2 regions of the Pseudoalteromonas sp. J2K-J979 genome follow, and region 1 is predicted to be linked to the other one. Evidence: predicted binding sites of a transcription regulator. Region 1 holds the regulator's gene; the other holds the start of a gene.
The links. Region 1 encodes FliA, which starts transcription of late flagellar genes. Its sites were predicted from a motif close to CTAAAGNTNNNNNNNNNNNNGCCGATA; they were not measured.

Region 1 (14,194 bases):
GGTTAAAGAATGGCTGAAGGCTCAGATCAAGAAAAAACCGAAGAACCCACGGAAAAAAAGCTCAGTGATGCCCGTAAGAAAGGTCAGATAGCGCGTTCGAAAGAAACAGGCACTGCTGTGGTTTTAATCATGTCGGCGGTGTCGCTGTTGATTTATGGGCCAACCATAGGAGCAGGCTTACACCGAGTGATGGCGAGGATGCTTAACTTAAATCGCAATGAAGCTTTTGATACCACGAAGATGTTCGCTGTTTGGGGAGATATTGGCAAAGAACTTTGGTTTGGTATGACGATGTTTGTGTTAGTTATTTTAGTTGCAGCCTTCATTGGGAATACGTTTTTAGGTGGCTTTAATTTTAGTTGGTCAGCCGCTGCACCCAAAGCAAATAAACTCTCACCTTATCAAGGTTTCAAGCGGATGTTTGGTCCGCAGGCCGTTATTGAACTAGTGAAAGGATTACTCAAGTTTTTACTGGTCGCTTTTACGGCTGTCTTGCTTATAAAAATGTATTTTTATGAGATTTTGCACCTTAGTTTAGAAACCATGCCCGGTAATATCGAGCATGCATTGAAAATTCTCGGTTGGATGTTTTTAGCACTCTCTTGTACTTTGGTTATTGTTGCTTTAGTCGATGCGCCATTTCAAAAGTGGAATCACAATAAACAACTGAAAATGACGCTGCAAGAAGTGAAAGATGAATATAAAAATTCAGAAGGTGATCCTCAAATCAAGGCGCGGATCAGGCGTACGCAGAGAGAAATGTCGCAGCGGCGCATGATGCAAGACGTACCAGACGCCGATGTCATTGTTACAAACCCGACTCATTATTCTGTAGCGCTTAAATATGACACAGAAAAAGCAGGGGCTCCGATAGTGTTGGCAAAAGGTATTGATGAAATTGCGCTGCAGATTAGAAAAATCGGTCAAGCGCATGATGTACCAGTACTTGAATCTCCGATGTTAGCGCGCTCTTTATTTCACACAACAGAGGTTGGACAACAAATTCCTGATCAGTTGTTTATTGCTGTAGCGCAAATTTTAGCGTACGTGTATCAACTTAAGCAATTTAATAAAGGACGTGGAAAACGACCGAATAAACCGTCTTCAAAGCTACCAATCCCAGATGAGTTAAAGTACTAACAAGCTGATTTTTAAAAACTATTTTTATTGTTTTCTCAAAGTTAATAACTGGAATGTATTTTGCTTTTACTCACTCAGTGTCAATTTTTTGAAATTAGTTGTGTATGAACCTTCAGGCTGTATTAACACAAATCAATAAAGATAAAATGGAGTACTTAAAAGGGGTTGGGACGCCTATTTTAGTACTTGCGGCGTTGGCGATGGTCGTATTGCCTATGCCTCCAATGCTGCTTGATGCGTTGTTTTCATTTAATATTGCTTTGGCACTGGTTGTATTGCTCGTTACTGTGTACACCATGAAACCTCTCGATTTTGGTGCTTTTCCTGCTATTTTGTTAATCGCAACGATCCTTCGTTTAGCTCTAAATGTTGCCAGTACTCGTGTCGTTTTACTCGAAGGCCATAATGGAGGAGATGCCGCAGGTCAAGTAATTGAGGCATTTGGTTCGGTAGTCATGGGTGGTAATTATGTTGTCGGTTTTGTGGTATTTCTTATATTGATCATCATTAATTTTGTGGTTATCACAAAAGGTGCGGGCCGGATTTCAGAAGTGACCGCTCGATTTACCCTTGATGCAATGCCGGGTAAACAGATGGCGATTGATGCTGACTTAAATGCGGGTTTTATTACAGCAGAGCAAGCACGAGAGCGCCGAAATGAGGTAACTCGAGAGGCTGACTTTTACGGCTCAATGGATGGTGCTAGTAAATTTGTTAAAGGTGATGCCATCGCCGGGATAGTCATCCTGGTAATCAATATTACCGGTGGCTTATTTATTGGTATGATTCAACATGACTTACCATTTAGTGTAGCGATGGAAGTGTACACTTTATTGACCATCGGTGATGGCTTGGTCGCACAAATCCCCTCTTTATTACTTTCAATAGGTACTGCGATTATTGTGACTCGTCAAAATGAATCACAAAATATGGGCGACCAAGTAAAGAAACAATTAGGGAATGAAAAGCCATTATTTATTACCTCAGGTATTTTAATTGTGATGGGCTTAGTACCTGGCATGCCGCACTTCGCATTTTTATCATTAGGTGCACTTATGGGGTATGGTGCATTTTATGCTCAGCAACAGGCCATTAAAGAAAAAGAAGCTATAGAAAAAGGCGAATTGCAACCCAGTACTGGTGTCACTGCGGCTCCAGCACAAGAACAAAAAGAGCTGAGTTGGGATGATGTTTCACAGGTTGATGTGATTGGCTTAGAAGTAGGTTACCGTTTGATCCCACTAGTTGATCAGGCTCAAGGTGGTGAGCTCCTAAGTAGAATCAAGGGAGTACGTAAAAAGCTCTCTCAAGAACTCGGGTTTTTAGTCCCGCCAGTGCATATCCGTGATAATTTAGAGTTAGACCCCAATGCTTATCGGATTACGCTCATGGGAGTTGCTGTTGGCGAAGGGGAACTCAAACATGGTAATGAACTGGCCATTAACCCAGGTCAGGTTTTTGGACCAATTGATGGCACACCAACAAAAGATCCCGCTTTTGGCCTTGAAGCTGTTTGGATAGGCCCTAGCCAAAAAGATGAGGCGCAATCACTAGGATACACTGTGGTTGATGCGGCCACAGTGGTTGCCACTCACATCAGTCAACTACTGCATAATAATGCTTCGTTGCTGCTAGGTCATGAAGAAGTACAAAATCTCCTTGATATGTTAACTAAGAGTCACCCTCGTTTAGTGGAAGGACTTGTTCCAGATGTACTTCATTTAACGACGATTGTAAAAGTTCTGCAAAACCTCTTGAATGAAGGTGTGCCTATTCGAGATATGCGTTCGATTGTGCAAACTTTAGTTGAGTATGGGCCCCGTAGCCAAGATGCAGATGTTTTAACCGCAGCAGTGCGTATTTCACTGCGTAGGTTGATTGTTCAAGATATAGTTGGCGCCACCCCTGAAATCCCTGTCATAACATTGGCGCCTGAGTTGGAACAGATGTTGCATCAGTCACTTCAAAATGCAGGTGACGAGGGTGCTGGCATTGAACCTGGGCTTGCTGAGCGGCTACAAAATTCGCTAAGTGAAGCACATCAAACTCAGGAGATGTCAGGTGAACCTTCAATATTGTTGACATCAGGAATGCTGAGAACCGTTTTATCGCGATTTGTTAAGCATACATTACCCGGTTTAAGGGTGATGTCTTATCAAGAAGTACCGGATGAAAAGCAAATTAAGATTGTCAGCTCTGTAGGTCAGCAATAGTCAGGACAAGGGGTAATTTATGAAAATTAAACGTTTTTTTGCTAAAGATATGCGTACCGCTCTGAATGAAGTAAAAGAAGAGTTAGGTGTGGATGCCGTTATAATGTCGAATAAGAAAATGGCCAATGGGGTTGAAATTGTCGCTGCGGTAGATCATGAGCGTGCTCCTGCAAAACGTCCTCCTGCACAAGTAAGAGCACCGATCAGTGAGAGAATGTCAGATTATGGGGTAACCAATGAACAAGTGGTTAGACCGCAAGCCATCAAGCGCTCAGCAGAGCCAGAAGCGAAAATAGCTGACAGTTTAGAGGCCCTTTTGAATCGTCAGGCTACCAAGCCACAAGCGAGTAATTTCTCAGCTATGCTCGAAGAGCAGCAAAAACCAAAAGCAGAGCATTGGTATAAAGGTCCTGAAGAAGATGATTTTTCATCTCTAGAAAAAAATCACAAACAAACGCTCGCTCAGTCTGAATCAAGTCACTCTAAAAATGATGAAGAAATTAAGGCGATGAGAGATGAGATGCTGGCTATTCGTCAATTACTTGAGCATCAAGTATCAGGGCTAATGTCGCAAGATTTAGCGAGGAGAGATCCTACAAAAGCATACATGGTTGATCGACTTAAAGGTATGGGAATTGGTGATGATTTAGCTGATCAAATGGCCTGTTTTATTCCGGATGATGTCTCTGAGAAAAAAGCTTGGCAAGCATTGCTAGAAATGGTCCAAAGCCAACTATATACGTCGAATAATGAAATTTTACGTAATGGCGGAGTGTTTGCATTAGTGGGCCCAACAGGTGTTGGGAAAACCACGACTGTTGCAAAATTAGCTGCTCTAGGAGCTCAAAAATTTGGCGCTGATAAAATAGCTCTAATTACAACAGATACTTATCGTATTGGAGCCTATGAACAATTGGCAACTTATGGCAGAATCATCGGCTGTCCGGTTAAACAAGTAAAAGATGCAAATGAATTAGCAGAAATGCTTTATCATTTACGAAATAAGAGACTAGTATTAATTGACACCGCTGGCATGAGTCAACGTGATTTACGTTTGACCGAACAGCTCAATACTTTAATGAAAAATGCGCGAGTGGACATACGTAGTTACCTTGTATTGAGTGCAACAGCACAGTTAGAGGTATTGCAAGAGACGGTTAAGCATTTTAAAAAGGTACACTTAAGTGGTTGTATATTCACAAAACTTGATGAATGCTTAAGTTTAGGAGAGATTATAAGTATTGCGATTCAAAATCGCTTACCAATAGGGTATCTTACTAATGGTCAGCGTGTGCCAGAGGACATTAGAGTGGCTAATGCAGAAAAACTAGTCAAAAAGGCTGAGCAACTGTACGCTAAACGTGCAAACGCGCAATTTAAAAGACATCCAAACTTGGAGTCTCATGCAGTAGGGATGTATGATTAATACAGTTTTAGATCAAGCAAGTGGCCTGCGAAGAATGAATCAAAATAATCAAGCTGTAAAAGTAATTGCAGTGACAGGCGGCAAAGGTGGCGTGGGTAAAACCAATGTCTCCTTAAATATGGCAATTGCAATGGGACAACAAGGCCAAAGGGTTTTGGTACTTGATGCTGACTTAGGGTTGGCAAACTGTGATGTGATGCTTGGACTCAGAGTTGAACGAAATCTCTCGCACGTATTATCGGGCGAATGTGAATTGGAAGATATTTTAGTCGAAGGTCCACACGGAATCCGTATTGTACCTGCAACATCAGGTTCTCAAAACATGGTAGAACTATCTCCAGCTGAACATGCAGGTCTCATCCGTGCTTTTGGCGAATTGAATGCTGACTATGATGTGCTGATTGTAGATACCGCAGCTGGTATTTCAGATATGGTGTTAAGTTTTTCAAGAGCAGCTCAAGATGTACTCGTAGTTGTATGTGATGAGCCGACTTCAATAACAGATGCTTATGCTCTAATTAAAATATTGAGTAGAGAGCATGGTGTCTATAAATTTAAAATAGTCGCTAATATGGTACGCAGCTTACGTGAAGGCCAAGAGTTGTTCGCAAAGCTTTCTAAAGTGACAGACCGTTTTCTAGATGTTTCTCTAGAGCTTGTCTCGACAGTTCCCTTCGATGAGAATATGCGTAAATCCATTCGTAAACAAAAAACGATTGTTGATCTCTTCCCTAAGTCACCCGCAGCAATTGCATTTAAAACGCTTGCAACAAAAGCGGCTAAATGGCCTATTCCAAATCAACCTTCAGGGCATTTGGAGTTCTTCATAGAAAAGCTTGTAAATCGCTAAGGCATCCTGTGTGAATAAAGTAATAGGGTATAGCACTGCAGATCAAATGACGAACATGATCGAAAGACATGTAACGTTAGTAAAGCGCATTGCATACCACTTACTGGCGCGATTGCCAGCGAGCGTTCAATTGGATGATTTAGTGCAATCAGGAATGATAGGCCTGATTGAAGCCGCGAAAAATTTCGATGGCTCAAAAGGTGCGAGTTTTGAAACGTATGCAGGAATCCGCATACGTGGAGCAATGTTGGATGAAATACGAAAAGGGGACTGGGTTCCACGATCGGTTCATAAAAATGCGAGAATGGTTGCGCAAGCGACTGCAGAATTGGAATCTTCATTAGGGCGAGAAGTAAAAGATATAGAAGTTGCTGAAAAACTTGATATTACGCTCAATGAATACCATGATATTCTTAATGATGTAAATAGCGGTAGGATTTTGGGGATTGAAGATCTAGGTGTTGATGAAGATGTGCTCCATAACGAAGAACATTTAAACTCTAGTGACACACCCTATGTTCATACACAAACAGAGCGGTTTAATGACTCCTTAATGGAAGCAATTAAAACTTTACCTGAACGTGATGCACTGGTTTTATCTCTTTACTACAATGATGAAATGAATTTAAAAGAAATAGGTGCAATTCTTGATGTGAGTGAATCAAGAGTTAGCCAAATACATGGCCAGGCAATGATAAAGCTAAAAGCAAAAGTCAGTGACTGGATTTGAATTAGAAGTACTGTAATTTGGGTTTAAACCTCACCGGAGGATGTTTTGGATAAAAACATGAAAATTCTTGTGGTAGATGACTTTTCAACTATGAGAAGAATCATTAAAAATCTGCTTAGGGACTTAGGATTTACTAATGTTCAAGAAGCTGATGACGGTAGCACCGCACTACCAATGTTACAAAATCAAGAGTTTGATTTTGTTGTAACTGACTGGAACATGCCTGGAATGCAAGGTATTGATTTGCTCCGAGCGATCAGAGCTGATGACAACCTTAAGCATTTACCCGTGTTAATGGTAACGGCTGAGGCTAAAAAAGAACAAATCATTGCTGCGGCTCAAGCGGGTGTTAACGGCTACATTGTTAAACCGTTTACCGCTGCGACGCTGAAGACTAAATTGGATAAAGTGTTTGAGCGTTTAGGTTAAACAAGAAGGAGAGCTTCATGTCGGCCAGCGCTATACCACAAATAACACTTGAACAAGCCAAACAGCTCGTCGAGCTTTTGGAAAATGGCGAACAAGAACAAGCGAATGAGCTGTTATTACAAATAAGCTCAGATGAACAGTCTGAGCTATTTGCAGAGGTTGGTAAATTAACTCGGCAACTTCATGACTCACTTAAAAACTTTGAGTTAGATGACAAGCTTTCTTCGTTAACACAAGAATCATTGCCGGATGCCAAGCAGCGATTAAATTATGTTATGGAAATGACAGAGCAAGCTGCAAATAAAACAATGGATGCCATTGAAGCTAGCTTGCCTCTCGCCGATAAGTTAAACGACGATATTAATAATCTTAAGCCCTCGTGGGATAGATTAATGTCACGGGACTTAAAGTTAGGTGAATTTAAGACGTTATGTCTTGAGCTTGATGACTTTATTCAAGGTACGCAAAAAGATACGCAACAACTTCATAGTTTGATGACTCAAGTATTAATGGCTCAAGATTATCAAGATCTGACAGGTCAAGTAATTCGAAGGGTTATCGAGCTGGTTCGAGAGGTAGAAGACAGTTTAATTTACATGTTAACTGTCTTTGGTTCTCCAGTTGAAACGTCAAAAGAAGTACACGAAAAAAATACGATTGTAGCCGATGTAAGTTCAACTGAACTAGATCAGGTTGCTGAAGGGCCGATTATTGATGCTGCTGAGCGTGATGATGTAGTTTCCGGTCAAGATGAAGTTGATGACTTATTATCGAGCTTAGGCTTCTAAATGGGAGAGCAGCTGCATGAGCTTTGAAGTTGATGAAGATATATTGCAGGATTTTTTGGTCGAGGCTGGTGAAATACTCGAATTATTGTCCGAGCAGTTAGTTGAATTAGAAAATAATCCTGAAGATGCAGATTTACTCAATGCTATATTTAGGGGCTTTCATACCGTTAAAGGTGGAGCTGGCTTTCTAGCAATGACAGAATTAGTTGATGCTTGTCATGGGGCTGAAAATATTTTCGATGTTCTCCGTCAAGGCAAACGCAGAGTCACTGCCGAGTTAATGGATGTCATTCTTCAAGCTCTCGACACTATTAATGAAATGTTTGCAAAGATTCAAAATAGAGAGCAACCTGATGCGGCTTCACCAGAATTACTCGATATTTTACATAAGTTAAGTAAGCCAGAGTCTGAAGATGAGGTTGGGGAGGTTGAAGAAACAGCTCCAGAAGAAGCATACTCTGAACCTGAACCTGAAAATGAATCAGAACCATCACAAGATGAGTTTGATGACATTTTTTTCGGTGAAGATCCTATAACACCAGAAGCTAGTTCACCAAGTTCAGATTCTATTGATGATATAACGGAAGATGAGTTTGAAAGCTTACTTGATGAGTTACATGGTTCTGGACAAGGGCCGGCTGCACAGCAATCCCCTGATTCAACAAGTTCTGATAATGATGATATAACAGATGATGAGTTTGAAAATTTACTTGATGAATTACATGGTTCAGGATCGTTCGGCGCTGTAAGCGCTTCAAATGAGCAACCCAAATCACCACCGAGTGTTGACACAAATGCTGCAAGTTCTGACGAAGAAATTACAGAAGATGAATTTGAATCATTACTTGATGAGCTTCATGGTTCTGGAGCTCCTAAAGCTGTCAGTAATGGCTCAAAGCAAGCTTCCGTTCAAGCTAAAGCAGAAGTGCCAGCTGCACCTAAAGCTGCACCAGCAAAACCTACACCAGTTGCTAAACCAGCAGCGCCTGTAGCAAAAGTACCAGAAAAGCCAACAGCGGCCCCTGCTAAAGCTCCGGCTCCTAAAGCTGCAGCACCTCAAGCTGAAACGACAGTTCGTGTTGACACTAAACGACTAGACCAAATTATGAATATGGTTGGTGAGCTAGTGTTAGTTCGCAATCGCTTGGTTAGTTTAGGTGCCACTGTTAGCAGTGAGAGTATGAGCAAGGCCATTTCAAACTTAGATGTCGTCACAGCCGATTTGCAAGGCGCCGTGATGAAAACTCGAATGCAACCTATTAAGAAAGTATTTGGACGTTTTCCTCGAGTCGTTCGTGATTTGGCTCGGAGTTTGAAAAAAGAAATTAATTTACTGCTCGTCGGTGAAGAAACTGATTTAGATAAAAACTTAGTTGAAGCATTAGCAGATCCTTTAGTTCATTTAGTTAGAAACTCTGTTGACCATGGGATTGAAATGCCAGATGACCGTGAGGCATCTGGAAAAGTTAGAACAGGTACCGTGACTTTGTCTGCATCTCAAGAAGGGGATCATATCTTATTAAAGATTGAAGATGACGGTGCAGGTATGGATCCTGAGAAACTTAAAAATATTGCAATTGGTAAAGGTGTGATAGACGCAGATGTTGCGGCTAGACTCTCTGATACTGAAGCTTATAACTTAATTTTTGCCCCTGGCTTTTCAACTAAAGAGGAAATATCAGACATCTCAGGGCGAGGTGTGGGTATGGATGTTGTAAAGACAAAAATAACTCAATTAAATGGTTCAATTAATATTGAATCACAAAAAGGAGTGGGAACCACATTAGAAATAAAAGTGCCCCTGACTCTGGCTATTTTACCAACATTAATGGTCATGGTTGGTAAGCAAACGTTTGCCTTGCCTTTGGCAGGTGTAAGTGAGATTTTCCATCTTGACTTAACGAAAACGAATCTTGTTGATGGTCAATTGACAATAATTGTTAGGGAAAAAGCAATTCCGCTCTTTTATTTAGAGAAATGGTTGATCAGAAATTATCAATCCAATGATCAAAAACGTTCTCAAGGGCATGTTGTAATTGTTCAATTAGGCACACAACAAGTTGGCTTTGTAGTTGACTCTTTAATTGGTCAAGAAGAAGTTGTTATTAAACCTCTTGATGCGTTGTTGCAAGGCACACCAGGAATGGCTGGCGCAACAATTACGTCGGATGGTGGGATTGCTCTGATTCTTGATGTACCGAGTATGCTTAAACATTATGCCGGTAAAACAAAATAAATAATGGTGAGAACCCTAAATGGCAGTTAAAGTTTTAGTTGTCGACGATTCTAGTTTTTTTCGTCGTAGAGTCAGTGAAATAATCAATCAAGATCCTGATATGGAAGTGATTGGTACTGCTAATAATGGAAAAGAAGCGATTGAGCAAGCTGCTGCGCTTAAACCCGATGTGATAACAATGGATATTGAGATGCCAGTGTTAGATGGTATCAGCGCAGTTAAAAAAATAATGGAGTTGAATCCAACTCCTATTTTAATGTTTTCATCATTAACTCATGCTGGAGCATCAGCAACGCTTGATGCCCTTGAAGCCGGTGCTTTGGATTTTTTGCCGAAAAAATTTGAAGATATTGCTCGAGATAAAGAAGAAGCAACGAGGTTATTACAACAAAAAGTAAAAGAAATTGGTCGACGTAGAGTGAGCCGTTTCACGCGTGCTCAGCCAGTTGTGCAGTCACCTTCGTCAGCAAGAAGTTCAACAGTTAAACAACCTGACCGAAGCTTTAGTTCGACGAAACCGTCTGAACCAAAAATCACTGAAGCTGAAGTAAGAGCTTCCGGAAAAAAATATCAATTAGTTGCAATTGGAACGTCAACTGGTGGTCCTGTCGCACTTCAAAGTATATTAACTCAGTTACCTGCAAACTTTCCTCATCCAATCTTGCTGATTCAACATATGCCAGCAGCTTTTACGCCTGCATTTGCATCTCGTCTTAATAGTTTATGTAAAATCCAAGTTAAAGAAGCTGAAAATGGTGACATACTTCGTTCTGGTGTAGCTTATCTTGCTCCTGGAGGTAAACAGATGCTGGTCGAAGGCCGAGGTAATGGACAAAAGCTCAAGGTTTTCGAAGATGATAATGCGCGAGTCACCTACAAACCAAGTGTTGATGTGACATTTGCAAGCGCGGCAAAAAGTTATGGCGATAGCGTCTTAGCAGTTGTTTTAACGGGAATGGGAGCTGATGGCCGTGAAGGTGCTCGCATGTTGAAGCAAGCAGGTTCAAAAATTTGGGCCCAAGATGAAAAGTCGTGTGTTGTTTACGGAATGCCACAAGCTGTAGCGAATGCAGGGTTAGCAGAAGCAAGTATCGCGTTAAGCGATGTTGCAGCGAGGATTACAAGAGAAGTAGGCTGTGGATAGACTGTCTATTGTCGGTGTAATTGTAGCTCTTGCTGCAATAGGGATAGGCTACAAAATCGAAGGCGGATTAGTTTCTAGCCTGATAAATTTGCCAGCTTTATTGATTGTATTGGGTGGCACATTAGGGGCTGTGATGCTTCAGTCACCTAAATCTGAGTTTTTTTGTGGTTTGCGGATGCTAAAATGGGTGTTTATTCCTCCAAAATTAAGAATTGACGAAGGGATCGCTAAAATTACCCGTTGGTCTCATAAAGCAAGGCAAGATGGTTTTTTATCTCTTGAAAAAGAAGCGCTTGATAGCGACGAGTATTTTATCAGTAAAGGATTGAACATGCTGATTGATGGAGTCGAAACGAATCAATTTCGAGAAGCTATGGAAACAGAGCTCATTTTACGAAGAGAAAGCTTGTTTAAATCTGCAAAAATTTATGAAGCGATGGGAGGGTATAGTCCTACCATTGGTATTTTGGGGGCAGTATTAGGCCTAATTCAAGCAATGACATTTATTAAGCAACCAGAGCTTTTAGGCGCCGGTATTGCAACGGCTTTTATTGCAACAATTTATGGAGTTGGCTTTGCAAATTTATTTTTTATACCTGTCGCGAATAAATTACGTTTTTTAATAGAGCAGCAAATGTTGTATCACGAATTATTGACTGAAGGAATGATTGCTATTTTATTGGGTGATAGCCCTCATAGTATTGAACTAAAATTATCAGCTTTTAAGGTCGAACGTCATTACGTTGCAGGCCGAAGCTAGGTCGCTCCTATATGAGACGATACCGAGACCTTAGAGTTTCCTCTGAAAATAACCATACTGAAAGATGGCTTGTTTCTTACGCAGACTATATGACGTTAATGTTTGCACTTTTTGTTGTTCTTTATTCGATGGCCATTACAAAAGAGAACGAATTTGAAGTGCTTTCTACTTCACTTGAACATGTATTTGTTAAATCTGCACTGAAGTCTTCTGAGCAAGGCTCAGGAGTGAAAGGTGAGGGTTTATTAATAGAAAACTCACTTGATACAGAATTTAATTTATATGGTAACGCTCTGATCAATGAAGAGAGAGGGCCTGAGCTTCTTGATGGATTTGGGGATTTAGTGAATCTTCAGAAAAAACGGCTTGGTAGCCCACTTGAATCTCTTAATCAAAATCTTCAAGCAGCCTTATTTGATCATATCGAGGCTGGAGAGGCGAAGCTAGAGCTTGATGATGATTGGCTGACTATAGAGTTAAGCTCGGGCTTGTTATTTGGTAGTGGGAGCGCAGTTTCTACCAACGAAGCTAAAAAAGTAGTGGCCGATGTATATGACATTATTAAAAGTGTAGATAATTACATCAGAATTAGGGGGTTTACCGATAATTTACCGATTAATAATGAGCTTTTTAATTCTAATTGGCAGTTATCAGTGGCAAGAGCGACACAGATGTTACTTGAATTGGAATCATTAGGCGTTAACCCTGCGCAAATGGCTGTAGAAGGTTACGGTGAATTTTCACCGTTTGCATCAAATGATACCCCTGAAGGGCGAGCAGAAAATAGAAAAGTTGTTATTGCTTTATCAAAGTACGGCTTACCGCCAGTGATAGAGTCTGAAAATTCAAGCCAAGAAAATACTCAAAAAACGGTTATAATTGAAGATGTTCATAGTAATAATGAAGTGAGAAATAACCAAATAAAAGTAATTGAGTTACCAAATGGTGGCATTCGTATTACGACCCGAGAAGAAGAAAAACAGTAGTAAGGAATAATTTTGAAAATTTGGACTGTTGCAAACCAAAAAGGGGGGGTAGGCAAAACGACTACGACAGTGTCGCTTGGCGGTATTCTTGCATCTCAGGGAAAAAAGGTCTTATTAATTGATACTGATCCTCATGCTTCTTTGACTTACTATTTTGGAATTGATTCAGAAGAATTAGAAATTAGTGTTTATGATATCTTTTCTCGTGGTAAAAACATGAAGAAAGAAGAAATTCTTCAATCATTATGCCCTTCATCGATGGATAACTTAGATATTCTCCCTGCGACAATGGCTATTGCTACATTAGACCGAAGTATGGGGAATAAAAATGGCATGGGATTACTTTTAAAAAAGGCCCTAGCTAAGTTAGATGACGAGTATGACTATGCCATTTTAGATTGCCCTCCAGTTTTGGGAGTGCTGATGGTCAACGCATTGGCTGCAAGTGAGCGAATTTTAGTGCCTGTTCAAACTGAATTTCTGGCCTTAAAAGGGTTAGATCGAATGATGCGTACGATGGAGCTTATGCAAAGCTCTCAATCAAAAAGCTATAAATATACGATTGTACCTACAATGTATGATAAAAGAACAAAGGCGTCTCTTGAGGCATATAAAAGTCTAAGAGCGAGTTATGGTGATGCAGTTTGGCCTGGCGTAATCCCGGTTGATACGAAGTTTAGAGATGCAAGTTTAGCGATGAAAGTACCAAGTTTATATTGCCCAAAGGCACGTGGTGTCTATGCTTATGAAGCGTTGTTAAAATACCTATTAAAACTAAAGGATAGTGATTAATCATGAGCAAACAGTTATTTGCGAATGAAAAAATAATGAAGCAGTATTTAACTGCTTTATTAAATGAGGACGATCCTAATTTAAACTCCGTTAATTTAGACCCTGTCGCTAAACTCTTACAGCAAGTACCGTTGATAACAGAAAAAGAAGAATCTGAAGAAAAAAAATTAGAAACTATCGAAGTTTTATCTTCAGTAAATCAAGCTATTGACGATACAAAAAAATTAGAAACGCAATTAAATAATGAATCGGCTATCCCACCTGTCAGAACTTATCAGGATGATTATAGAAATGGTGAGTTTCAAGCATTATTTTTTAATGTAGCTGGTTTGACATTAGCCGTGCCATTAAAGTCATTAGGTGGTATTCATCAGCTAGGTGAAATTAATAGTATCTTTGGTAAACCTGATTGGTTTAAAGGGGTGATGCTCCACCGCGAAGAAAAATTAAGCGTTATTGATACTGCTAAGTGGGTAATGCCAGAAAAATATGACAAAACCTTAAAAGAAGCACTAAACTATCAATATCTTATTATGTTAGGTGATAGTCATTGGGGCTTGTTAGCTGAAAATTTGGTCAATAATATTACGTTGAAAAATGATGATGTAAAATGGCGTGAACATTCAGGAAAGCGCCCCTGGCTGGCTGGCTTGATTAAAGAAAAAATGTGCGCTTTAGTTGATGTTACATCGCTAATTGA
Region 2 (18,065 bases), 230 kb from region 1:
TTAGCCCAACTGGCTGATAATGGAGTTTTAATTGCGCCGATAGGAGCAGAAGAACAGCAATTGATGGTCTTCCAGCGTCAAGGTGGCAACTTTTCACAGCAACGCATTGAAAATGTAAGATTTGTTCCATTAATTAATGGTGAAATCGAATAAGGTTCAATGTATCTAATAGTTTAATTATTATGGAGTTCTTTTGAAACTATTTACTAAGTTATATGACATGGCGCTAACGTGGGCGCGTCATCGCCACGCGGTTCGTTATTTATCAGGGATGAGCTTTGCTGAATCTGTTTTTTTCCCAATACCACCAGATGTAATGCTGGCTCCAATGGCATTAGCTAAACCTGACAAAGCATGGGCTTATGCGTTTTATACTACTTTAGCTTCAACACTAGGTGGGGTGATTGGGTATTTATTAGGTTATTTATTGTTTGACTCATTTGTACAGCCAATCATTACGGATTTTGGTTATCAAGATAAATTTGATCATGCTCTGACTTGGTTTGAAAGCTATGGTGTGTGGGTGGTCTTTTTAGCAGGCTTTTCACCAATCCCATATAAAGTATTTACTTTAGGAGCCGGTGTGATGCAAATGGCTTTTTTACCTTTTTTACTAGCCTCTATTATAGGTCGCGGTGCGCGTTTCTTTTTAGTGGCTGCATTAATGAAATGGGGTGGAGCAAAGATGGAAGCAAAGCTTCGTGATTATGTTGAATGGATGGGCTGGGGGGTTGTTATCTTGGCAATTGTCGCCTATCTCATTTACCGCTAGAAATGGAAAGGTAACGTGATCCATCGGTACATAAAATTAAGTTTTATTATTTTTTGCACCTTGTTGTGGGGGTGTACAGCTCGCACAACGCCGGCTCCCGTTACCAACCTCACATCAGGTAAGACCTCTTCGCAACAAAAAATTCAACAGTTAAGTTCGGGTTATAAAGTCAAGCAAGGAGAAACGCTTTATTCGATTGCTTTTCGCGCAGATATGGATTTCAGAGAGTTAGCGAAAGTCAACAATATTCAAGCCCCGTACACGATCTTCCCTGGGCAATTATTACATTTTAGAGCGAGTGCACAAAAAAATAAAAAGGCGACAAAATACCCAAAACAAACTCATAAGTCTACAGTTTCGCAACAAAAAAATTACAAAAAAGCAAAAAAACAGCTTGATCAGCCAAAACAACGGGAGTATGGTCAAAAACAAGCCACTAAAAAGCAAGCTACAGATTTAACGTTAGCTGCCGATAAGATCGTGTGGCAATGGCCAGTCGATGGAAAAGTCACCCGTACTTTCTCTAATAAAGACAACGGCTACAAAGGAATATATATAATAAATAAAGCTAACACAGCAGTGACAGCAGCGGCTAATGGTACGGTTGTCTACGCTGGGAACGCATTAAGAGGATATGGCAATTTAATCATAGTGAAACACAACGATGATTATCTAAGTGCTTATGCTCACAATGACAAGTTGTTAGTTAAAGAAAAACAGGATGTAAAAGTAGGGCAAAAAATCGCAGAGATGGGTCGTACTGATGAAAAATCGATTGGATTAAGGTTTGAAATCCGATTTCGAGGTAAATCAGTTAATCCTGTGAAATATTTGCCTAAGCATTAGGGGCGCAAATCGTGTTGGAACAGTAATGTAACACATTACTAAACTTAGCTCGGGAGAATGCTTATGGTTCGCACAGTAAAACATGAAACCGTTACGGAGACAGCTATGGATAGCAAAGTTGCAAATGTGATGGATGATGAAGTTCAAGATGAAATGCTCGACGAGGTTGAAGATGTCGAGGAAGTCGATGAAATCGAAGAAGAGATTATCGCCAAAGAGGCCGTTGCAAAAAACTTAGACGCGACTCAATTATACCTTGGTGAGATTGGTTTTTCGCCATTACTGAGTGCAGAAGAGGAAGTTTACTTTTCTCGCAAGTCTCTAAAAGGTTGTGAAGCTTCTAGAAAGCGCATGATTGAAAGTAACTTAAGGTTAGTGGTTAAAATAGCCCGCCGTTACAATAATCGCGGCTTAGCGTTACTCGATCTAATCGAAGAAGGTAACCTGGGTTTAATCCGTGCCGTTGAAAAGTTTGACCCTGAAAGAGGCTTTCGTTTTTCAACTTATGCAACGTGGTGGATCCGTCAAACGATTGAACGAGCCATCATGAATCAAACTCGTACCATTCGTTTACCTATTCATGTTGTTAAAGAGTTGAATGTCTATTTACGTACTGCCCGTGAGTTAACGCAAAAGCTCGATCATGAGCCAACAGCGGAAGAAATTGCAGAGAAGCTCGATCGTCCAGTTGAAGATGTCACAAAAATGCTTCGTCTCAATGAAAAAATTACCTCGGTCGACACCCCAATTGGTGGTGACTCTGAAAAAGCATTACTCGATATTATTGCCGATGAAAAAGGCGGTGGCCCAGAAATGTGTATCCAGGATGATGATATTAAAGATAATATTGTCCATTGGCTAGAAGAGCTAAATGCTAAACAACGAGAAGTGTTAGCGCGTCGCTTTGGATTGCTTGGTTATGAACCGTCAACCCTTGAGGATGTAGGTAAAGAAATAGGCTTAACTCGTGAGCGAGTAAGGCAAATTCAAGTTGAAGCGCTCCGTCGACTTAAAGAGATATTGATGCACCAAGGTCTCAATATTGAATCACTCTTTCAATAAATTTTGTTAAAAAGCCGCTTATAGCGGCTTTTTTCTTGTTATTTAAATGTATTCACAGTTTTAAAATCTGGTGTACGCAATTCTAAAACCATATCTGTAGTCTTTAATGTTATTCTCGAGAAATACTTTTGAGTGTATAAATTAATTCGAGTGCTTGTTTTGGAGTTAGCTCATCTGGATTAATTGTATCCAATTGAATCTCAAGCTTACTCGGTGCTGCTGGGCTGTCCGTGGCTTCTAATAATTCGAGCTGCGGGGAAGCACTTAGCACTTGATGATTTTCTAGCATCATTAACTTTCTTTTTGCTTGCTTAATTACTTGCTTTGGCACACCAGCAAGTGCTGCGACTTGTAAGCCAAAACTTTTGCTGGCTGGGCCATCTAAAACTGTGTGTTTAAATGCGATGGTATCATTATGCTCGATAGCATCAAGGTGTACATTAACAAGACCTGGCACTTGCTCGGCAAGCTCTGTTAATTCGAAATAATGCGTTGCAAAAAGAGTTTTAGCGTTGATTTGGTGAGCTAAATATTCAGCTGTTGCCCAAGCAAGCGATAAGCCATCATAGGTACTGGTTCCACGGCCTATTTCATCCATGAGTACTAATGAATGCTCCGTGGCATTATTTAAAATATTCGCTGTTTCAGTCATTTCTACCATGAATGTAGATCGCCCTGAAGCCAGATCGTCACTGGCGCCAATTCGGGTGAAAATTCGGTCGACTAATCCAATATCCGCAGATAACGCAGGGACAAAGCAACCAACATGTGCCATCAGTACTATGAGTGCTGTCTGGCGCATATAGGTTGATTTACCGCCCATATTAGGACCGGTTATGATGAGCATCTTACGTTTAGGGGATAACTTTATCGGGTTGGCGATAAACGGGTCGCTCATTACATGTTCAACTACGGGGTGGCGACCTTGCTTGATATTGATTGCTTGATTATCTGTCAGGGTTGGACGAGAGTAATTGAGTGTTTGTGCACGTTCAGCAAAGTTATTCAATACATCTAGTTCACTTAGACTGGCTGCCATGTTTTGAAATTGTTTTAAATGAGGTAAGAGCTGATCAAATAATTGCTCATAGAGTTTCTTTTCAAGCGCCAGCGCTTTCGATTGGCTACCAATGACTTTGTCTTCATGCTCTTTAAGCTCAGGAATAATATAGCGTTCATTATTCTTGAGAGTTTGTCGACGAACATATTCTGGCGGCACTTGATCTGCATATGCTCGGCTGACTTCGATGTAATAGCCATGTACACGGTTGTAGCCAATTTTTAATGTGGCAATGCCTGTGCGCTCTCGCTCTTGTTGTTCAAGTGCTTCGACAACATCTGTTGCGCCTTGACTTAAGGCGCGCCACTGATCGAGCTCTTCATTGTAACCAGGTGCGATCACACCGCCATCTCTAATTAATACAGGAGGATTTTCGATGACCGCTTGTTCTAATAAAGACTGTATTTCAGGCATCACCGCTGATTGTTGTTGAATTTGCTTTAAACGTTCAGCGGATGTGCTACCTAATAATGAGTGCAATGCATGTAATTGTTGAAGCGCATTACGCAAGCGAGATAAATCACGAGGGCGCGCACTTCTGAGAGCCAGGCGGGCGACAATTCGCTCAATATCACCAATTTGCTTGAGTACGTCATACAAGTCATAGAATAAACCTGTTTCGATAATATCAGAAATGGCATTGAGCCTAAAATTTAGCTCCTTATGACAGCGAGTAGGCGTATGTAGTCGGCGTTTTAATAACCGAGAACCCATTGGTGTCGCTGTTTTATCAAGAACTTGCGCTAAGGTGTTCTCGGCTCCACCAGATAAGTTAAGTGTTAACTCGAGATTTTTTCGTGTAGCCGCATCTAAAATGACGTTTAGTTCATTTTGTTCTAAAGTGATGGCATTAATATGAGGGAGTGCCGTGCGCTGCGTATCTTTTACATACTGAATTAAGCACCCTGCAGCTATTAATCCTGCTTGCGCTTGTTGAACGCCAAATCCGACTAAGTCTTTGGTCTCGAATTGTTGGCATAATAAATGGGTTGCTGTATTGAGATCGAATTCCCATTCAGGGCGCCGACGTGCTCCTTTAAAGCCCTCAATAAGATAAAGTGCATCAAAATTTTCAGGATACAGTAACTCAGCGGGTTGGATGCGCTGTAAAATTGAGTGGCAGGCCTCTTCATCGTTTGCCTCAATAAGGTTAAACCTGCCTGAGTTGATATCTAAATAGGCAATGCCAAAATGACCGTCTTTATGATGGTAGATAGCGGACAAGAAATTATCATGGCGCTCTTTAAGTAGTGCTTCATCGGAAATTGTACCGGGGGTGACGATCCGCAATACCTTTCTCTCTACTGGGCCTTTACTGGTTGCAGGATCGCCAACTTGTTCACAAATCGCGACTGATTCACCCATTTGAACTAGGCGCGCCAAATAATTTTCTACGGCATGATAAGGAACGCCAGCCATCGGAATGGGCTCCCCGCCTGCTCGGCCTCGATGTGTTTGCGAAATATCAAGCAGCTGAGCGGCCCTTTTGGCATCATCGAAAAATAATTCATAAAAATCACCCATCCGATAAAAGAGCAGGATGTCGCGATGCTCCGCTTTAATTCTTAGATATTGCTGCATCATCGGTGTTTGTTGGCTTATAGTATGCTCAGAAAACAGATCTAGTGACATAAAAACTTAATTACCCAAAGGCTTAATATGGAATTACAACAAGAGATTTATCAACTTGCTGCTGAGTTGGGGGCTATTTTATCGGATAAAGGGATTTGGATCACTACCGCTGAATCCTGTACGGGTGGCGGAATCGGCTATGCCTTAACAGATACACCTGGTAGCTCTCGTTATATTGATCGTTGTTTTGTAACCTATAGTAATCAGGCTAAGCAAGATTTAGTTTCTGTAAAGCAAGAAACACTCAATCAATTTGGTGCGGTGAGTGAGCAAACCGTTTTAGAAATGGCTGAGGGGGCGGCAAAAGCAGCCAAGGCAGATCTAGCCATTAGTGTTTCGGGTATTGCTGGCCCTGGTGGCGGAAGCAAAGAAAAACCAATCGGGACAGTCTGGTTTGCTATTTATTTTCGCGGTAAAGCGCAGTCTTTTCATCACTTATTTAAAGGTGAAAGGGGGGAGATAAGATGCCAAGCTATTGTTTTTGCTTTGAATAAGACGTTAGAATTAATAAAATAAAAATTTGCCTTGATACTGTTAATCTATACAGTATAATTAAGCGCATTAGACAGATTCGGAGAATCCCATGAACGAAAATAAACAAAAAGCACTGAGCGCTGCGTTATCTCAAATTGAGCGTCAATTTGGTAAAGGCTCTATTATGAAATTGGGCGATAGTCAGGCCTTAGACATTGAATCTATTTCGACAGGGTCTCTTGGAATCGATATTGCGTTGGGGATAGGCGGATTGCCTGCGGGTCGTATCGTAGAAATTTATGGACCTGAATCATCAGGTAAAACGACGCTGACACTGCAAGTAATTGCTGAAGCGCAGAAAAAAGGCAAAACATGTGCGTTTGTTGATGCTGAGCATGCCTTAGACCCTGTCTATGCTGAAAAACTAGGTGTTAATGTTAATGATCTTTTAGTTTCTCAGCCAGACACAGGTGAGCAAGCTTTAGAAATTTGCGATATGTTAGTGCGTTCAGGTGCGGTTGATGTTGTGATTATTGACTCTGTAGCTGCATTAACACCTAAAGCCGAAATTGAAGGTGATATGGGCGATCACCATGTTGGATTGCAAGCACGTTTGATGTCACAAGCGCTACGTAAGCTAACCGCAAACATCAAGCGTTCAAACACCTTGGTTATCTTTATTAACCAAATCCGGATGAAAATTGGTGTCATGTTTGGTAATCCTGAAACAACAACAGGGGGTAACGCACTTAAGTTTTATTCATCTGTTCGTATCGATATTCGCCGCACTGGTTCAGTTAAAGATGGTGATGAAGTTGTGGGTAACGAAACCCGTGTGAAAATTGTCAAAAATAAAGTCGCGCCTCCATTTAAGCAAGCTGAATTTATCATTATGTATGGTGAAGGAATTTCAAAGCATGGTGAGCTACTAGACTTAGGTGTTCAGCACAAACTAGTTGAAAAAGCTGGTGCTTGGTATAGCTACCAAGGCAATAAAGTAGGGCAAGGTAAATCAAACTCTATTAAGTTCTTAAAAGAAAACCCAGCTATAGCTGATGAGATAGAATTGAAACTAAGAGATATGCTACTTCTCAAAGCTACGATTAAACCTGAAGAAGGTGAAGCTGAAGGGTTAGCTGCAGATGCAAATATTGAGTTGTAATAACAGATATAGCCAATAAAAACGCAGCCTAGGCCTGTCTCTTATACACAAATCCCTGCTAAGTAATTAGCGGGGATTTTTTTGAACTAAATTAAACTTGCCAGATCAGATCTCCAAACATTAGTTGGAGATAGTAAATGCTTGAGAGTGCAATTGTATGAGCAGAAAAACAATTTGGAAAAATGAATCTAGGCGACCTACGTAGAACGAATTGTTTGGTAAAGTTAGCAGCTACGATAGCTAACGAGCCTCGTAAACCTTTAGTGAACATTACTCTAGTTACAGATATCGAAAGCTTAAGACTACAAAGTAAAGACAATGTGGAAAGGCTGGTGACTATAAATGGCTTCATTGCGACAAGAATACTTCAGCTTAAGTTCGTCACTGAACAAGAGCATGCTAGTTGTGAACAAATGCTGTCGCCGACAGCGTGGAGGTTATTATGGTTAAAGCGAATGAAAAAGAACCTGCCAGAGAAAGTGCCTAATATGTCACGGACTTATCAAGAACTGGCTAAATTAGGAGGCTGGAAAGATACTAAATGCACAGGCCGTGCTTCATTTAAGGTGATATGGCAAGGATGGTTTCAATTGCAAACCATCCTTGAAGGTTATAAGTTAGCTAAGTCTCTTGAGTCTGACTTGTGATCAAGAGACAGGTAATCGATGCTGGCTTTTTAAACAAGGTCTAAATAATTCTTATACCTTAAATTCATCTACTGAACGTCGTAATTCTTCAGCTAAGCTTGCGACCTCTTGGCTCGAGCTTGATGTTTGACTCGCACCCTCTGCGGTTTGCTCGGCAATAGCTACGATAGACTCTAAGCGCTCACTAATTTCTTGTGAGACGTGGTGTTGCTCTTGTGCTGCCGTAGAAATTTGTTCACTGACGTTATGTGCTTGTGACACTGATTTGGTTATGAGTTGAAGAGCTTGGCTTGCTTGCTCAGATTGCTCAACACAAAACTCAGCTTGCTCTTTACCTTTGGCCATGACAGAGACTGCTTCATGCGCACCTGATTGAAGAGATTCGATCATGGATTGAATTTCTTGGGTTGATTCTTGTGTTTTACTCGCCAAAGAGCGCACCTCATCCGCAACTACGGCAAACCCACGACCTTGCTCTCCAGCTCGAGCAGCTTCAATGGCTGCATTTAGAGCCAACAGGTTTGTTTGTTCTGCAATACCACGAATAACATCAAGGATACCGCCAATCGATGCGCTATCTTTGTGGAGCTTATTGATAACAATTGAAGCCCCTTCAACTTCTTGAGCGAGTTTTTCGATAGTATCTTTATTCTTAGCTGAAATTGACTTAACACGCTCAGCTTCACTGTCTGCGTGTTTAATTTCATTCAGTGCTTCTTCAGCGCTGTGGGTTACAGCTTGAGAAGTGCTACTCATTTCAGTTGTTGCAGTAGCTGCTTGTTCAACTTGAGCACGCTGATTTTCGATCGCTTGGCTTGATTCTGTCGTAATCGAAGATGTTTGTTCAGCCGCAGCGGCTAACTGAGTTGAACGAGAGATTATTCCTTGAATTAATTGACGTAAATTATCAATTACGCGATTGCAACTACGTGCAAGTTCGCCGAATTCATCGGTTCCTGTGTCGTCAAGTTTTTGAGTCATATCTCCAGAGGCGACGACTTCTAAAATGGAATTAACTTCTGCGAGCGGACGAACAATACGCTGTACGGTTAAGTAAGCGACAATGACAGCGATTAACGCACCGACAATCATACCAACCAATGTCCATAAGTTGGCTGAATCAACATCTTTATTCACATCATTTTGCAAATCAAAAGCAACTTTACTTGCCACTGTCACTAATTCATTAAGCTGCTGTAAAGCTGTGGTTGTGTGTTGCTCAGAAGCATTAAGCTCAGTAATGGCATTCGCTTGCGCTGTAAGATGGCGTTGCTTATTTGCGGCAAGAGAATCAGAACCAGTAATGATTTGCTTCGCCTTATTAAAATAATTGTTGAGATCATTGATTAAGTCGGGTTCATCTGCGATCACGGCTGCTTTAACAAGTTGGAAGCCTTCTTCAAGTTTTTCGATGCTAAATTTTTGCTCATTGTGTAGCGTATCGAGAATCTGCTCATTTTTAACATTGATTAAATCAGTACTGGTACTAACTAAGGAAAGAAAGCGGGTTTCCATACTACTGGCTGCTTCAAAAGCAGCTGGGTTTGTTTCTTTTAAATCTACGCTATCAAGAATATCGAGTACTGCAGTACTTGCATCTTCAGCAGAGGTTTCAAGCTCTGAAAGTTGATCGTTTAGCTTAGTGCGCAGATTGAGTACCGCTAATTTTTCTTGTTGAAGGTTGTTTACATTCTTTAAAAAAGATTGGAAAGACGTTTTAATTTGACTAGTAGCTTGGTTTAACTGTGCATTAGTATCGACGACTTGACTGAGTTTGTTACTGGCCACTTCGTAGGTTTTTTGTGCTTTTTTGAATGTCGCTTTAAAACCATTTAGCTCATTTTCACTATCACTATAATAAATCTGTAAGGCACGTTTACTCATTAGTGTAAACTCAACTTGTAAGGTTGAACTTTCTTCAAGCGCAGGTAAAGATAACTGATTTACTTGCTGTGCAGAAGCACTAATATTTGAAATCTTCCCTAATGAATTCCCTCCTATTAAAAGGAGTAAAAAAGTAATTAAAACGAATCCGCCCCAGATCCGCTGACTGACTGTCAGGTTCATAAGTTTTCCTGTATTTACTACATTGGCTGTGAGGTTATTTAACTTATCGGCACCCAACAAGATAAGTTAAATCATTAGTTTCAATCTAACAGAAAATTTGAATATATGCAGTATAACTGCACAAATTTAAATCGCAGAGATTGAGACTCGTTGCATGTCGTTTAGTCGTAAAATTGTTAGTTCTCCACCCCAAACACACCCAGTATCAATAGCTTGAAATTGCTTATTTTGAGTTTTACCACTCAATGAGGCCCAATGACCAAAAATAACGGTTAAATCACTATTGAGTTTAGGGTTGTTTATTTTGAACCAAGGAATCAGTTCAGGCGTGTTTTGTGGAGAATCTTTGCTCAAAAAGTCAAAGTTATGATTCTGATCTAAAAAACGCATGCGAGTAAAAGTATTAACGGTATATTTAAATTTATCTAGTTCGCTTAAATCATTTTTCCAATTAATACTTTGATTGTCATACATTCTTCCTAGGTAAAATAGCGCCTCTTTACTTTGATATTTAGATTGAGCATCTGCGCTTGCATCCAGTGCTTGCTGCAGAGTCCACTCTGGTGATATCCCAGCATGACAGATGACAGAATTGTATTGTTTTAAATAAATAGCGAGTGGTTGGCGCTGTAAAAATACGATTAGCTCAGCTAGATCTGGGGCTTCAAACAAATCATTTAAATAATCTTTAGGGTTGGGCTGCTTATTCAAAAGGTAGGTGGTAATTAAATGAAGGTCATGATTACCCAATACCGTATGCATGCAATCTTGGTTATCTCGAATGAAACGTAAACAAGCTAAGGAATCAGGCCCTCTTGCTACAATATCACCAACTAAATAAAGCCTGTCTTTTTTAGGGGCAAACTCAATCTTAGTTAAGATTGCTTTAAACTCGTTAAAGCAACCTTGCAAATCGCCGATGACATAATCAGCCATCAGTGGACTAAATTAGGTGTGCTTAATCGAAATACAGAGATAGGCGCTTCAAATTCAGTACCGAACTCGTTTTTAAATGTATAGTGACCTTGCATTGTACCTAAAGGTGTGTCCAAGACTGCGCCGCTCGTGTAGCTATAACTCTCACCTGGTGCAATTGTCGGTTGTTCACCGACAACGCCTTCGCCTTCGACTTCTGTTTCTTTACCATCAGCATCCGTTATTAGCCAATAGCGATTAAGTAATTTAGCACTACATAAGCTATGGTTTTTGATGGTGATAGTGTAAGCAAATACAAACTTACTTTTATCAGGTTCAGATTGTCCTTCGATAAAGAAGGTTTCAACGCTCACTTTGATAGGTGAGCCTAAATTACTGCTTGTTGTCATATAACCAATTTGCGATATCTATATATTGTTCAAGAGAAAGGTTTTCGGCTCTGAGTTTTATATCTAAGCCAATTGATGCCATTTCATCAGCGGTTAATAAATTTGATAAGCTATTTCTAATCGTTTTTCTGCGTTGATTAAATGCTTCTAAACAAACGGTATTTAGCAATTTGGTGCTTTTCGCTCTTAATTGCTCAGGTTTCTTTGGAATTAAGCGAATTACTGCAGAATCTACTTTTGGAGCGGGTTTAAAGCATTCTGGTGGCACTTCAATCACTGGTATTGCATGACAATAGTATTGTGTCATAACACTCAAGCGACCAAAAGCCTTGCAATTTGGGCTTGCGACCATGCGTTTGACCACTTCTTTTTGCAGCATAAAATGCATGTGTTCGATATGGTTCGAAAATTCGAACAAATGAAAGAGTAAAGGTGTCGAAATATTGTAAGGTAAGTTACCAAAGACTTTGAGTTTCTTATCCTCTGGTACTAAGCTCGAAAAATCGAATTTCATTGCATCACCTTGGTGAACCGTTAATTTAGGTCCTAAAAAAGGGTGGTGAATGAGGCGTTCAGCGAGATCTTTATCAAGTTCAACGACTGTTAGATGGCCAGCTAGCTCCGTGACAGGCTCTGTAATTGCGCCAAGACCCGGACCGATTTCAACTAAGCAATCTTCAGTTTTAGGATCGATAGCGGTGACAATTTTGTCGATTATCATGGCATCGTCTAAAAAGTTTTGGCCAAAACGTTTTCTGGCTCTGTGGCCTAAATGTACTTTATCTGTCATTAACTCTGTGCTTTTTTTGTCGCTAAATGGATGGCTTCTTTGAGGGCTAACTCAAAGCTACCTACCTCAGCGGTACCTGAGCCTGCTAAGTCAAGCGCGGTGCCATGGTCAACTGAAGTTCGAATAAACGGTAAACCCAATGTGATATTCACTGAATTACCAAAACCTTTATATTTTAACACAGGTAAGCCCTGATCGTGATACATCGCGAGCACAGCATCAGCATTATTTAAATATTTATCTTGAAAAAGCGTGTCGGCAGGCAGCGGGCCGATTAAATTCATTCCTTCGCTGTTGAGTTGTTCCATCGTCGGAATAATGGTTGTGAGTTCTTCTGTACCTAAGTGACCGTTTTCACCTGCATGCGGGTTGAGGCCACAGACCAAAATACGCGGGTTCGCAATTGCAAACTTTTCTCTGAGGTCATGATCGAGTATTTCTGTCACTTTTCGCAATCTGTCGGGAGTAATTGCTTTTGACACATAGGCCAACGGAATATGTGTCGTGACTAAAGCAACGCGCAGCCCCTCAGTTGCAAGCATCATCACCACATCGGGTGTATTTGATTGCTGTGCAAAATATTCTGTATGGCCGCTAAAAGAAATACCCGCCTGATTAATGATGCCTTTATGAACTGGGCCAGTCACGATAGCGTCAAATTTACCTTTAATATTGTTTTCGCATGCAAGTCTCAGGGTTTCAAGGACATAAGCGCCGTTGGATTCATCAAGAATGCCGGGCGATGCATTGACTGCCATATCAACTTGTTGGATATAGAGTTCGCCAGCAGCTTGAATTATTGTAGGTTTTTTTTCATCGAACTCGATAAGTTTCAGTGGCAAATTAAGTAATTTAGCGCGCTCAGCCAGTAAATGCGCATCTGCAATAGCGATTAACTGCGCATCCCATTGACGCTGAGCCAGCTTAATTAGTAGATCCGGGCCAATCCCAGCAGGTTCGCCTGGCGTAATTGCAATTCTAAGCGCCATAATTATTCGTCAACCAAGATTTCAATGTGAGCTTGTTCGCGGATTTCTTGTTGCCACGCAAAACTCTCTTCTTTAAATTTTCGGTTAAATAACATTTGTTGAGCGCGATTTCGTTTTGCAAGCTCCGTTTTATCTGCGATTCGTTTATCTAATAACTCAACGATATGCCAACCGAAATTGGTTCGAAATGGTTGGCTGAGTTCGCCTTTTTCTAGGTTTAATAACGTGTCTCTAAATGCTGGGGTATAAGTGGTTGGATCTGTCCAGTCATATTCGCCACCTTTTAGGGCTGAACCCGGATCTTCAGAGTGCTCTTTAGCTAAAGCTGCGAAGTCTGCAGTTCCTGCTCTTAACTCTTTTGCAAATCCTTCAAGCATGCCTTTCGCTTTTTCTTCACTGACAATAATAGATGGTTTGATCAAAATATGACGCGAGCGAACTTCCGTTGTTTCAACGACTTGGCGACCACGGATTTCTTGAATTTTAATGATGTGGAAACCAGCGCCAGATCGAAGTGGGCCAATTATTTCGCCTGCTTTTTTACCTTTAACGGCTTCTGCAAATAATGTTGGCATTTCATTGATACCCATCCAGCCAAGTTGTCCACCTTCAAGCGCTTTTTGACCACCAGAGGAGGCGATAGCAATGCGTTTGAATTCACTGCCTTCATTGAGCATTTTTATCACTCTTTCTGCGCGAATTTTTGCATCTTCGATATCTTTTGTTGAGCCTTCGACAGGCAAATCAATTAAAATATGGCCGATATCGTACTCTTCGTTCGTTTGTCCTTGTTGGTCTAAAATAGTTAAGAGGTTTTCTATTTCTTGCAGGCTGATGTAGATTCGACGTTCAACATTCGAGCGTAACACTTGTTGAGTGGTCATTTCTGTACGCATTTCTTCACGATATGCTTGGTAGTTATCCCCAGATGACTCAATGGTCTTTCGTAAATCAGCAAGAGAGCCACCTTGCTCGCTCGCCATTTGCATCAGCGTTTGATCGAGTTGTGCATCAGAGATTTGAAGACCCATCCGACCCGCCATTTGCATTAATAGCTCTTGGTTGATTAATCTTTCCATCGCTTGTAATCGTAATGCGTCATCAGACGGAAGAGATTGCGCGTCATCTTTAGCTCGGCTCTTAACGCGATTAATGATGGTATCGATTTCACTTTGTAAGACCACACCATCATTGACGATTGCCGCTACTTTATCGATTTGAACTTCTTTTGCGAGACTGAAATTGCTCATGCTCAAGCTAAACATGGCGGTTAAGAGTAATGTTTTTAACTTCATTGTTATTGTTTCTTGCGTTAGTTATTTAGGAAGTACGGGCGACGGTAATTAAAAATGCCTTGCTGCAATAGCTTGTTGGCATCATAACTATCTTTACTACCGAGTCCTTTAAATACAAAATTAAACCGAATTCCAGAATCAAATACGGCAGTTTGTTCGTTTAGTCCAGAAATAGACTGATTTAAGTCTGTTTCAATTTGTCTATGACCGGTAATTTGAAATGCCCAACAACATGATTCATATTGTAGCCCGGTTAGCAGCTCCACACTGCGATTTGTTTCTAAGTCACGATGGTAGCTAGCTATAAAATGCCAATTTTGACTAATTGGCACACTGGTAAACATACCCATTTGCTCAATCTTATTGCCTGAAACATCATTTGCAAAGCGATGATTGACCTGTACTAGCTGTTGGTCGTCACCTTTATAATCTAAAGTAACATGAGATTGTATAAACTGTTTACCTTCTGTGTCATATTGTACGCCACTGGATAAGTACCAACGGCGGTGCCAATGGAGCATCGCTTCACCCGCGAAAAGTGCATTATATGAGCCCTCAGAGGCAATTAATGCCGCCGTTTGTTCTGATGGTTTAGCTTCGTTTGAAAGGTAAAATATCTGACCAACACTTAGGTTAAATAGTTCCTCATTTTTATTACTGAATATACGGGTTGTTGCGCCTAGGGTAAACTGATTTGCTCGGGCAATGCGATCGACTCCCGAATAACGTTTATCTCGGAAAAGGCCAAAGAAGTCATCTTGTAATCGAGTGGTATCGTAAAAACCGATATTATCTTGATTTTTATCTGGCACATAGAGGTACTGCAATTGTGGAGTTAAAGTTTGTAAGCCATCTTCTACCAGCCAGTTGGTATCACGCTCAAAGTTAATTTGCCCATATAAGCGCAATTTAGGTAGCGTTCGCGTTACCGATTCATCAAACTGATATCCATTAGCATCCAAATCCCCTTTTTGTTGGTAATTGGTTTGCATCAAACTAAATTCAGACAAAAATGACCATGCATAGTCTTGATACAAATATTGGGCTTTTGGCTCGATGTGTAACCGCGTTGCTTCATAAATTTTTGCAATGTTTTTGTTCGTGTTATCCGCCGTTTTTAAATCATTATTTTTAAAATGACTAAGCTCGCCATCGACAGTGAAGTTAAGAGCCTGCCATTGATAAGGTTGTGTTTGGCTAAAACTAATTTGTGGATAAGCAGAGTAAGAACTCAAGTGATCGCCCAGTACTTCAAAGTTTTGCACTTTGATGTCGGTCTGCCAACGTTCACCAATATGGGTAAGTAAACCGGTGCGATAAAGCTGTGTATCAGTTTTATTGGCGTAGTTTGTATTGAGATCTGTTAAATAATTATCATCGCTGATATTGGTTACATCTATTAAGCCACGCCAATCGTTATTTAGCTGGGAGCTTTGTTGCCAATGAAATAAATACCGATCATCTAACTCTGGCTCTGAGTCATCTTTATTTAAGTATTCAAGTGCGATTAAACCTTGATGTTGTTCAGTCAAGTAACGAAATTCAGTCTGTAATTGAAGACCGATATTCGACATGTATCTCGGGGTAATGGTGGCGTCGTAATTAGGCGCTATATTCCAATAGTAGGGAGTCTTTGTTTCTAAGCCGTAACGGTCAGAGCTACCAATATCGGGTGCTAAAAACCCGGACTTTCGTTTGTCGTTGATAGGGTATGTAAAGTAAGGAATATATAAAAGTGGCGTGTTATACACTTTTAATACCGCCCCATATGTTTCGCCCCAACCTTCCTCTTGTGATAAACGAATTTGCGAAGCATGAATAGACCAAGTTTCGTTATCGACAGGACAGGTAGTAAAACTACCATTAAATAAATTCAGTTCACCTTCATTAATGGCTAACTTTTCAGCAAAGCCTCGACCTTGTTGTTGAGTTAAACGGTATGAGGCGCCATTTAGGTTAATGCTGTTATCGCCTAAGTTCGCATTCAAGCCTGAACTGGTAATGACGGATTGATTATCTTCAAAGGTAATGGGACCACGAGCATCCAATAACCCTTGGATTTTATCAATCAAAGCGGATTGAGCTTTTAGTGTCATTAATGGTGAGTTAATGATGACATCGCCGCTAAATTGCGCACTTTGTGTACCAAGCACTTCGACATTATCAGCTTCAATGTCCATTGTTTTTGCTGCAATACCTGGAAGAGGCTGCCATGCTCTGGTTTGAGGTGAAGCGTCACAGATTAACGCTGTCGCTTCGGTGTCGGCATTTGTTGCTTGGCTCAGGCCAGAAAACAACAGTAAGCCCCAGAGTTTGTTCATTTATTAACCTTAATGCTCAGGTGGTTAGCAGGAATGGCACATAATAAAACAATTTTAAATATTTCTCTAATGAATGAAATTGTTATGATAGTAAAAAAATGTAATTTAGTGATCTTATGAATCAACGTTTCAATGCTTTACTCCAGTTTGTTCATGCCAATTGCATGGATAGCCATTTTAAACTTGACCCAATTACCGGGGATGCGAGCTTTCGACGTTATTTTCGTTTAAATAATCAGAATCAACACTTTATTGTGATGGACTCCGATCCTTCTCGAGTGAATAACCAGCCTTTTTTTGAATATAACCCAGTTTTTACAGCGCAAGGGTTACGTTTACCACAAATATTATCAAGTGATTTAGCACATGGTTTTTTTCTACTAGAAGATTTAGGGCAAACACATTTAGCTGATTTAGTTGATGATCCACAGGTTACTGAGTATTACCAACAGTTAATTGATTTAATTCCTTTAATAGCACAGACCCCAAAAGCAGACTCAATGAAATGCTATGACACTGATTTTGTTATGGTAGAGTTGACTATTTTTAAAGAATGGTTAGTCGAAGCATACTTAGGATTGACACTTTCTAAAACTGAGCATGAAATGTGGCAATCGGTCGTGGAATTATTAACCGATAATTTATTAATTCAGCCGCAAGTCACAGTGCATCGTGATTATCACAGTCGTAATTTGATGTATCATCAACGGCAGTGGGTGGTCATTGATTATCAAGACGCGGTCACCGGACCTGCGACATATGATTTGGTGTCATTATTACGAGATTGTTATCACCAATTAACAGACGAGCAGTTTGAAATGCTGTTCGAATATGGTTATCAAAAATTATCTTCATCCGGTCTATTGAATAACGCGTCTAAAGTTACATTTAGGCGTTGGTTTGACTTAGTTGGGTTACAAAGACATCTTAAAGCCGTTGGAATTTTTACCCGCTTAGCACAACGAGATCAAAAGCCGGGTTACTTATCTGCGATTTTACCGACCATGATGTATATCGCTGATGTGTCATCCCGATATAGTGAGTTGTCCGAACTGCATCAATGGATGATTGAACAGATCATTCCTAAACTCCAAGAGCAATTATGAAAGCGATGATTTTAGCTGCAGGCCGCGGCAAGCGCATGATGCCGCTTACTGCAGAGCAACCTAAGCCGATGTTAAAGGTGAATGACCGACCGTTACTTGATTATCACCTATCACGCCTAAAAGCGGCAGGTGTCACTGAGATCATTATTAATTTAGCGTGGTGTGGTGACGTTATTCACAAATTTTGCCAACAAGGTCAAAAATGGGGCATAAATATTCAATACTCACCGGAGCCACCCGAAGGGCTTGAAACTGCAGGGGGGATTATTCAGGCACTGCCATTACTGGGCGATGAACCTTTTATCGTGATTAATGGCGATATATTCACCGATTACGATGTACACAGTTTAACTCAGTTGCAAATTGACACCGGCCAAGCCCATTTAGTGCTCATTGAAAACCCTGATCATAATCCAAATGGTGATTTTTCTTTAAACCATGGAAGGGTAAAAAGTGAAGGGGAAATATGTTATACCTTTGCTGGTATTGCTATTTATCACCCTGATTTTTTTGCCGG

Region 2: the regulator FliA is predicted to act here: its motif matches at 9,767-9,793, upstream of AC3KVK_RS03950 (HAMP domain-containing methyl-accepting chemotaxis protein).

Annotation. Positions count from the first base shown of each region.
Region 1 covers NZ_CM200281.1:1,042,937-1,057,130, forward strand. The annotation lists gene flhB (flagellar biosynthesis protein FlhB) at 10-1,140, shown strand; gene flhA (flagellar biosynthesis protein FlhA) at 1,245-3,353, shown strand; gene flhF (flagellar biosynthesis GTPase FlhF) at 3,373-4,779, shown strand; gene AC3KVK_RS04955 (MinD/ParA family ATP-binding protein) at 4,772-5,629, shown strand; gene AC3KVK_RS04960 (RNA polymerase sigma factor FliA) at 5,676-6,359, shown strand; gene cheY (chemotaxis response regulator CheY) at 6,405-6,788, shown strand; gene AC3KVK_RS04970 (protein phosphatase CheZ) at 6,806-7,576, shown strand; gene AC3KVK_RS04975 (chemotaxis protein CheA) at 7,593-9,812, shown strand; gene AC3KVK_RS04980 (protein-glutamate methylesterase/protein-glutamine glutaminase) at 9,832-10,956, shown strand; gene AC3KVK_RS04985 (flagellar motor protein) at 10,949-11,716, shown strand; gene AC3KVK_RS04990 (flagellar motor protein MotB) at 11,728-12,702, shown strand; gene AC3KVK_RS04995 (ParA family protein) at 12,715-13,494, shown strand; gene AC3KVK_RS05000 (chemotaxis protein CheW) at 13,497-14,194, shown strand, end outside.
Region 2 covers NZ_CM200281.1:813,331-831,395, forward strand. The annotation lists gene AC3KVK_RS03910 (protein-L-isoaspartate(D-aspartate) O-methyltransferase) at 1-153, shown strand, start outside; gene AC3KVK_RS03915 (YqaA family protein) at 194-772, shown strand; gene AC3KVK_RS03920 (peptidoglycan DD-metalloendopeptidase family protein) at 791-1,618, shown strand; gene rpoS (RNA polymerase sigma factor RpoS) at 1,682-2,680, shown strand; gene mutS (DNA mismatch repair protein MutS) at 2,790-5,372, opposite strand; gene AC3KVK_RS03935 (CinA family protein) at 5,400-5,888, shown strand; gene recA (recombinase RecA) at 5,956-7,008, shown strand; partial or broken gene AC3KVK_RS03945 (IS4 family transposase) at 7,290-7,655, shown strand; gene AC3KVK_RS03950 (HAMP domain-containing methyl-accepting chemotaxis protein) at 7,707-9,722, opposite strand; gene AC3KVK_RS03955 (symmetrical bis(5'-nucleosyl)-tetraphosphatase) at 9,849-10,658, opposite strand; gene apaG (Co2+/Mg2+ efflux facilitator ApaG/CorD) at 10,658-11,047, opposite strand; gene rsmA (16S rRNA (adenine(1518)-N(6)/adenine(1519)-N(6))-dimethyltransferase RsmA) at 11,031-11,837, opposite strand; gene pdxA (4-hydroxythreonine-4-phosphate dehydrogenase PdxA) at 11,837-12,826, opposite strand; gene surA (peptidylprolyl isomerase SurA) at 12,829-14,121, opposite strand; gene lptD (LPS assembly protein LptD) at 14,139-16,442, opposite strand; gene AC3KVK_RS03985 (aminoglycoside phosphotransferase family protein) at 16,559-17,548, shown strand; gene murU (N-acetylmuramate alpha-1-phosphate uridylyltransferase MurU) at 17,545-18,065, shown strand, end outside.